Prochlorococcus marinus XMU1411: one gene and its partner. Each later gene encodes a partner of the first gene's protein in a complex. Links are inferred from orthologs where the notes say so. Each region holds a gene or a part of one and is shown on either strand. Other genes may lie near its edges.

Region 1 (4,655 bases):
CTTCTTCAATAAGAATTTCCGCTCCTAGTGCTTTAAGCCCGTTAATGTGCTCATCTATTGGCCTTGAACCAATATTGCACCCTCCAGGTAAAGGGACTTTAGCCTCTCCAAATTTACTTAATAGTGGACCGATACAAAAGAAACTTGCTCTTAGTCCATTAACAAGTTCATATGGAAGTTCTTTAATAGAAATATTTTGTGAATCTATCTCTAATTTATTGTTTTTTTCTATTATTTTAACCCCTAAATTTCTAAGAATATTAGCCATTTTTTCAATATCAGTAAGGCGAGGAACATTCTGAAGAACTATTCTTTCATTAGTTAGTAATGATGCGGCAAGCAAAACTAAGGCCGAATTCTTCGCACCACTTATTTCAACGATTCCATTTAATTTGCCTTGGCCAAAAATCTTTAAATTTTGTGATTTAAGATATGACGTCTTTTTGCTTACGCAAATCATTAAGACTTAATTTATTAGATTCATGATGACAAACGAAAATTAGTAAGTCCACCCTATGTAACGTCTTGAATATTAATTAAAAGTGAAAATGTATTTTTTTGATCTCTTGGGAAATAAAAATTTAATAAATAATTAATCAAAATATTTATGTAATTAAAATATAATTGATAACGAATTTTTCAAATTACTCATAGAAAATACTTTTTTAAAAATAACTAGTAAAAACAATAATCTAGTTAAAAGATTTAGATCTTTTAAAAGAGGATCCTCTCGCAAAGATAAAGATTATTTTTGTATAGAGGGTACTCATCTTATTGAGGAATTGCTGAGGTCTGGAAATTCTCCCTCCAAAATTTTAGTTACTGAAAAATGGCTAAAAAAGAACCCAATTCTTAGCAAAAAGTTTGATGAATCATTATTAACTTTGGTCTCAGAAGAGGTTTTAGCTTCAGCAATTTCAACAGTTAATCCAGATGGCATCGCAGCATTAGTAGAAATTTCATCGATACCTAATTATGAATTCAATAGTAAAGATGATTTTGTTCTTGTTCTAGATAGGATTCAAGATCCCGGGAATATGGGTAATCTTTTTAGAACTGCTTTAGCTGCTGGTGTTGATGCAATTTTTTTAGCTGGAGGTGCGCACCCATTAAGCCAAAAAGTATTAAGAGCATCAACTGGCGCGGTCTTTAATCTCCCATTTCAAAGATATGAGGGTACTGAAGAAGAAATAATAAATTCTTTATTAAAGTCTTTATCTGAATTATCAAATGAAGGATTTAAGATTTTTTCCACTAGTAGCTTTAATAAAAGCTCAAAAAAACATTCAAAACCATACTGGGAAATTGATTGGACTAAGTCTACTGCTTTGATTTTGGGTAATGAAGGTCAAGGCATTCATAAAAAAATTCAAGAAGCTTTTAATGAAACAATTACAATTCCGCATAGTGAGCTTGTAGAATCATTGAATGTGGCTTGTGTTGCAGTTCCGTTATTACTAGAACGAAAAAGAGTCGCATTCACATCTAATAAAAAAATAAAAAGTGACTGATTCAAGTTTTGATTTCGATTTAATCGTAATAGGAGCAGGATATGGAGGTTTTGATGCCGCTAAACATGCTGCTGGCAAGGGACTGAAAGTCGCAATAGTAGAATCTTCTGATATGGGAGGTACTTGTGTTAACAAGGGTTGTGTCCCATCTAAGGCTCTTTTGGCTGCAAGTGGAAAAGTTAGAGAAATAGCTGATTATGAACATTTAGCTAAATTTGGTATTCATGCTTCCCCAGTAAGGTTCGAGAGATCAAAAATTGCAGATCATGCAAATAATTTAGTTTTAAATGTTAGAGAAAATTTAACAAAAACTCTTAAAAGGAGTGGAGTTGAAATTATTTTGGGCATTGGCAGAATTGCAGGAAATCAAAAAGTAGGTGTAAGAGATAAAAACGGAATTGATAAAATTTTTACATCTAAGAATATCGTCATAGCAACTGGTTCTTCTCCTTTTGTGCCCCGTGGAATAACTTTGGATAATAGGACTGTATTTACTAGTGATGATGCGGTTAAACTTGAGTGGCTTCCAAGATGGATAGCAATTATTGGAAGCGGATATATAGGACTAGAATTTGCTGATGTTTATACCGCGCTTGGTTGTGAGGTAACCATGATAGAGGCTTTGGAAAATATTATGCCTACATTTGATCCAGACATCACTAAAATTGCCAAGAAGAATCTTATTCAAGCAAGAGATATAGACACAAAATCAAATGTCTTCGCAACAAAAATAACACCTGGATGTCCTGTAAAAATAGAACTGACAGATGCAAAATCTAAGGAAGTTGTAGAAACTTTAGAAGTTGACGCGGTACTAGTTGCAACTGGCAGAAGTCCTAATAGTAATAACCTAAATCTTGAGTCAGTTGGGATCGAAACTGTAAAAGGTTTCATTCCTGTAGATGATCAAATGAGAGTTAAGAATGGTAATAAAATAATACCTCACATTTGGGCTGTTGGAGATGTAACAGGCAAACTTATGCTTGCCCATACAGCTGCAGCGCAGGGTACTATTGCTGTTGATAATATTTGCGGCGGTAATGTCGAAATAAACTATAACAGTATCCCTGCAGCAACCTTTACTCACCCTGAGATAAGTTCAGTTGGTCTCTCTGAGGCTGAAGCTAAAGAGATATCTGTAAACGAAAATTTCACTTTGGGAGTCGTCAAAAGTTTCTTTAAGGCTAATTCAAAAGCATTGGCTGAATTGGAGAGTGATGGATTGCTAAAGTTGATTTTCAATAAAGATAATGGGAAAGTATTAGGTGCTCATATTTTTGGGTTACATGCAGCTGATTTAATTCAAGAAATTTCGAACGCTATTTCAAGGAACCAGGATGTAATTGAATTATCTAAAGAAGTTCATACTCATCCCACTCTTAGTGAGGTAGTTGAGGTCGCATACAAACAGGCGGCTTCTCAAATAAAATAATATCTAAAATTAATGGAGATAAGACGCAGGCCACCAAATCCAACAGTAAGGGTAGAAAACTTAGAATATGCTGTACCTCATAGAGAAGCACAAGCAAAAAATATTTTGGAAGAAATTGTATGGCACAAGGATATTGAAATTAAGAATTTTAAAAAAATAGTCTCTTTAGAAGATCTCATCAAAAAGATTGAAAAACTTCCTACTCCCAAAGATTTTTACAAAAATATCTTGGAGTCAAAAATAAAACCAGGAGTTATTGCTGAAATAAAAAAAGCTAGTCCGAGTAAAGGAGTTATTAGAAAAGATTTTAACCCTGAAAATATAGCAATTTGTTATGAAGGATTAGGTGCATCATGTATCTCAGTACTAACCGATAAAAGGTTTTTTCAAGGTAGTTATGAAATTCTCGAAACTGTAAGGAAATCAACTAATCTGCCTCTACTCTGCAAAGATTTTATTATTTCTGCTTATCAGATTTATAAAGCAAGGGTATCTGGTGCTGATGCAATATTATTAATCGCTGCGATTTTAAGTGATGATGATTTAATTTATTTAAAGAAAATAGCTGATAATTTAAAGATGAGTGTTCTTGTTGAAGTCCATAACTCTAATGAATTAGAAAGGATTCTAAAGTTAAAATCTTTTAATTTGATTGGAATAAATAATAGGGACTTAAAGACTTTTAAAACTGATTTAAAAACATCAAAAGAATTGATGCATACGTATGCAGATATATTTTTAAAACAAAATATTATTCCCATAAGTGAATCCGGAATTAATTGTGCCGAAGATTTAGAATCGCTTAGATCTATTGGAATCAAGGGAGTATTAATTGGTGAAACTTTTATGAGAGAAAGTGATATTGAACAATCGTTCAAGAAATTATTTAACTCAATTTAATATTGACTTCAAATCGTGCTATAAAATTGAATAAAAAGAGTTGTACTGAATATATATGCAGGCTGTAATTTTAACAGGTATAGTAGCAGGATTTGTGCATGTAGTTAGTGGCGCTGATCATCTAATTGCAATGGCACCAGCAGCTATTAATAATCCCCAAAAAGCTCTTAAAAATAGTTTCTCATGGGGCTTGGGACATTCTTCAGGAGTCCTCTTGTTAGCTTTTCTAGCGATTTTTATTAAGGATATTACGCCATTAAACAAATTTTCTAGTATTGCCGAATTCCTAGTTGGAATTTCACTTCTAATTGTTGGAGTATTTGCTATAAAAAATTCTTTTCAATTAAGTATCCACTCGCATTCCCATAAGCATGAGAATGGAATTGCCCATCGTCACTTTCACTTTCATGTTAAGGAACAAAAAAATAATAATAAGCACTCACATGCTTTGACTGGTTTAGGCTTGCTGCACGGTATAGCTGGAGGTTCACATTTTCTTGCAGTTCTTCCTGCTTTAGCACTACCTTTAACAAGCGCTTGCTTATATTTGATTTCATATTTGATTGGTTCACTCATAAGTATGAATCTTTTTACTTGTTTAATATCTTTTACCACCTTTAAAGCAAGTCAAAAATTTATTAAAAGATTAATAGCTTTAGCAGGAGGGCTTTCCTTTTCTTTGGGATTATTTTGGATTCAAAGAAGTGCTTCTGTTTTTTTGAATTAAAAAATTATTTAATTTAGGAATAATTAATTTAGAGGTGACAATCCCAATTATTTTTTCTTTATTGATTAATCCAAATTTATTACTA
Region 2 (3,691 bases), on another replicon or contig:
AGGTAATTTAATTTTTTATGGAAACAAAAAACTCAATATCTATAAAGCGCTCAATAGCTATTAAAGCTGTAGTTACACCAACTTGGAAGGAAGATGCTGAAAAAGAATTAAGTAAAGCAATTTCAAACATTGATCAGCAATTATCGCAACTGGAGCAAGAGGGGCAGCAAATAGTAAACAATATTAGATCCCAATCGGTTAATCCCCTAGATCCAAGGGTTCAAGAACAGGTTAGTCAGGTGCAACAACAAGTCGCAGCAAAACGAAATGAAATTGAAGAACAAAAAAGAAATCTCTTACAACAACAGAGTCAAGTTCGCGAATTAAAAATGGACGAAATTGTTGATCAAGGGCAAGTGGATAGTTTCTGTGATGTCACTGTGGGAGACAATCTTATTGAAAAAATGCAAGTATCGATTACGGTAAAGGATGGAGTTATTCAATCTATAGATAATAATTAAAGAGAAGATTTAGTATTTTTGATAAATATAAGTAAATCTTAATTTCGAAAAGTTTTAAATTCTAATCGATCTAAATTATTACTTTCTTAAGTTTTAAGAGTTCCCACTGTGAACATGATTTCGTATAATTAAAACAAGAGTTTAAAGGCTTCTTAACCATAAAAACTTTAGGAAGTTTGGTAGAAATCCCTTGAAACTTATGCAATAACAATTTTCTTATGTCTCACGAAATATTCATGCCTGCCTTGAGTTCTACTATGACGGAGGGCAAGATTGTGGAATGGTTGAAAAATCCAGGAGATAAAGTTGAAAGAGGTGAATCTGTCTTGGTTGTTGAATCTGACAAAGCAGATATGGATGTTGAATCTTTTCAAGATGGATATCTTGCGGCTGTTTTAATGCCTGCTGGCAGCACTGCACCAGTAGGAGAGACTATCGGTCTTATTGTAGAAAATGAGGATGAGATAGCTTCTGTTCAAGAACAAAATAAAGGAAATCAACCCGAAGTTTCTAGTTCGGATCAACTTGAATTGGTAAGCAATAAAACTAAAGAAAAACCTCTGGTTCAAAGTGAAATTGTTGAAAAACAAGAAAAAGAAGTCGTATTAATGAGTGAAAAGGCAGCCTCATCTTTTAATAGTGATCAAATAAATGCTGCTACGAGCAATGTTTCTTCGAGGGTGATTGCATCTCCAAGAGCTAAAAAACTTGCCTCTCAAATGGGTGTTGATTTAGCAAAGGTTCATGGATCCGGACCTCACGGAAGGATTCAAGCCGATGATATTTTAAAAGCTAATGGCCAACCAGTCTCTATACCATGGATAGGTGAAGGTGGTTCTCCTGCAAGTATACCTGGTGCAAATTTGGGAGTTGAAAGTAAGCCAGAAACTTCAGGAAATAGTTTTGGTAATCCCGGAGAAACAGTTCAATTTAATACTCTTCAAAAAGCGGTAAATAAAAATATGGAATCTAGTTTAGATGTGCCATGTTTTAGGGTGGGTTATTCCATTAACACAGATAAATTAGATAATTTCTACAAAAAAGTAAAACAGAACGGAGTTACTATGACTGCTTTACTAGTAAAGGCAGTTGCAAAGACACTAAAGAAACATCCTCAAGTTAATTCAAGTTTTTCAGAGAATGGAATTTCTTATCCAGAAAATATAAATATTGCTGTTGCTGTTGCGATGGAAGATGGTGGACTAATAACTCCAGTTTTAAAAGAACCATGCAATACTGATTTATTTGAATTGTCTAGGGAATGGAAAGATCTCGTAAAAAGATCAAGATCAAAACAATTAGAACCTGATGAATACTCAACGGGAACCTTCACTTTATCTAACCTTGGGATGTTTGGAGTTGATAGATTTGACGCAATTCTTCCTCCAGGTACCGGTGCTATTTTAGCTATAGCATCATCGAAACCAACCGTTGTTGCTAATAGTGATGGTTCAATATCTGTAAAAAAAATAATGCAAGTAAATCTAACAGCTGATCATAGAGTGATATATGGAGCTGATGGAGCTTCATTCTTAAAAGACTTGGCTTCCCTAATTGAAGATGAGCCAGAGACTCTTGTCTCCTAAATTTAATTGATTTCTCAAATTAATAATGAAGAAAGAGATTATAAGCTTGAAGCTTATGATTATTTACTTGATCCTTCATTAATTGCTAGTAAACCTTCTGCAATTAGGCATGAATCAAGATTGATGATAGTTAGAAATAGTTTTTTAGAAGAAGACTGTTTAACTAATAAATTTACCAAGAATCTTTTAGATGAATTTAGAGAAGGGGATCTTGTAATTGTAAATAATACTAAAGTTATGAAAGCTAGGTTAAAGGTTGAATTAGAAAATAAGACATTAGTCGAATTATTAGTTTTAGAAAGATCCCATGAATGTGTTTGGTTATGTTTGGCAAAGCCAGCAAAAAAGTTAAAAATAAATAGAAAATTAAAATTAAAATCTCCAATAGCACAAGATATTTATTTAATTGTTGATGGAGTTGATGAAGAAACTGGAGGGAGATTTATTAAATTTCCTGGAAATATAACTTGTCTCAATTCAATGAATGAACTTCTTGATAAATATGGGGAAATCCCTCTTCCTCCTTATATAAAAAATTCCGAAGAAGAATCTTTTCATGAGAAAAGTTATCAAACTGAGTATGCAACAAATCCGGGGGCAGTTGCTGCACCAACAGCTGGTTTACACTTAAGCAAAAGTCTTATTTCCAATCTAAAAAAAAAAGGCGTAATAATCTTACCGATAACTTTGCACGTGGGTTATGGAACATTCAAACCAATTGATCAAGAAGATTTAAGTAACTTAAAACTTCACAAAGAATGGGTAAGTGTTAATAAGGAAGTAGTGGAGGAAATAAAAAGAATAAAGAAAACAGATAGAAAAATAATTGCTATTGGTACAACTAGCGTAAGAGCTCTTGAAAGTTGTTATTCTCACGAAATTAATGACTTTATTCCCATAGCTAAATACGTAGATTTAGTAATTAAGCCAGGTTATAAATTTAAGGTAGTTGATGGATTATTAACTAATTTTCATCTCCCTAAAAGTTCATTATTACTTTTAGTAAGTGCAATGATTGGTAGAGAAAGATTATTAGATCTGTATAAGAAAGCCATAAAAGAAAAATTTAGATTCTTCTCTTATGGCGATGCAATGTATATTTCACCAGATTCAATACTGGAGAAAAAATAGATTTAGGCTTTGACTGGTTCTTGAATGATTCCGCTTGGAACTTCAGTAAACATAATTGATGATAAATACCTCTCTGCTAAATCAGGTAGAACAACTACAATTGTCTTCCCAGCATACTCATCTTGTTCAGCTAATCTAACAGCAGCAGCAGCGGCAGCCCCACAAGATATTCCTACTAATAGACCTTCCTCTTTAGCTAACCTAAGAGCCATCTCAATTGATTCGTCATTAGTTACTTGTTCGACCTTATCAACAATTGATAAGTCAAGGTTCTTAGGAATAAATCCTGCTCCAATTCCTTGGATTTTATGTGGTCCAGATTTAACCTCTTCTCCATTCATTGTCTGTGTAATAACAGGACTGTGTGATGGTTCTACAGCTACAGAAGTAATATTCTTGCCCTTCTCTTGCTTAATGTATCTTGAAACTCCTGTAATTGTGCCGCCAGTTCCAACCCCTGCAACTAAAACATCAATTTCACCATCGCAATCATCCCAGATTTCTGGTCCAGTA

The links. Proteins that work in one complex are often made in the same cells at the same time.
Region 2: the proteins of lpdA (region 1) and HA145_RS02105 are in contact, whole or in part, in a crystal structure (PDB 1EBD), measured with the Geobacillus stearothermophilus proteins. The link is inferred for Prochlorococcus marinus XMU1411 from one-to-one orthologs. Residues at the interface, in WP_049624544.1 of Geobacillus stearothermophilus: Pro340, Ser341, Asp344, Tyr345, Arg403, Asp406, Val408, Glu431, Ala432, Gly433, Asp438; in WP_033016211.1 of Geobacillus stearothermophilus: Ile130, Ala131, Met132, Pro133, Arg136, Arg140, Glu141, Asn155, Arg157.

What each region holds. Positions count from the first base shown.
Region 1 is NZ_JAAORI010000004.1:242,371-247,025, reverse strand. The notes cover bases 724-3,723. They hold lpdA (dihydrolipoyl dehydrogenase), read left to right. Parts: upstream 724-1,503; coding sequence 1,504-2,943; downstream 2,944-3,723. Other genes in these bases: trpC (indole-3-glycerol phosphate synthase TrpC), read left to right, coding at 2,956-3,723; HA145_RS07360 (TrmH family RNA methyltransferase), read left to right, coding at 724-1,511. Outside these bases: murA (UDP-N-acetylglucosamine 1-carboxyvinyltransferase), read right to left, coding at 1-460; more of HA145_RS07360, read left to right, coding at 624-723; more of trpC, read left to right, coding at 3,724-3,843; HA145_RS07345 (hydantoin utilization protein A), read left to right, coding at 3,899-4,570; sodX (nickel-type superoxide dismutase maturation protease), read right to left, coding at 4,529-4,655. UniProt on the Escherichia coli protein: Lipoamide dehydrogenase is a component of the glycine cleavage system as well as of the alpha-ketoacid dehydrogenase complexes.
Region 2 is NZ_JAAORI010000003.1:73,370-77,060, forward strand. The notes cover bases 1-2,863. They hold HA145_RS02105 (dihydrolipoamide acetyltransferase family protein), read left to right. Parts: upstream 1-679; coding sequence 680-2,047; downstream 2,048-2,863. Other genes in these bases: HA145_RS02100 (YlqD family protein), read left to right, coding at 18-461; queA (tRNA preQ1(34) S-adenosylmethionine ribosyltransferase-isomerase QueA), read left to right, coding at 2,054-2,863. In the rest of the region: more of queA, read left to right, coding at 2,864-3,178; cysK (cysteine synthase A), read right to left, coding at 3,181-3,691.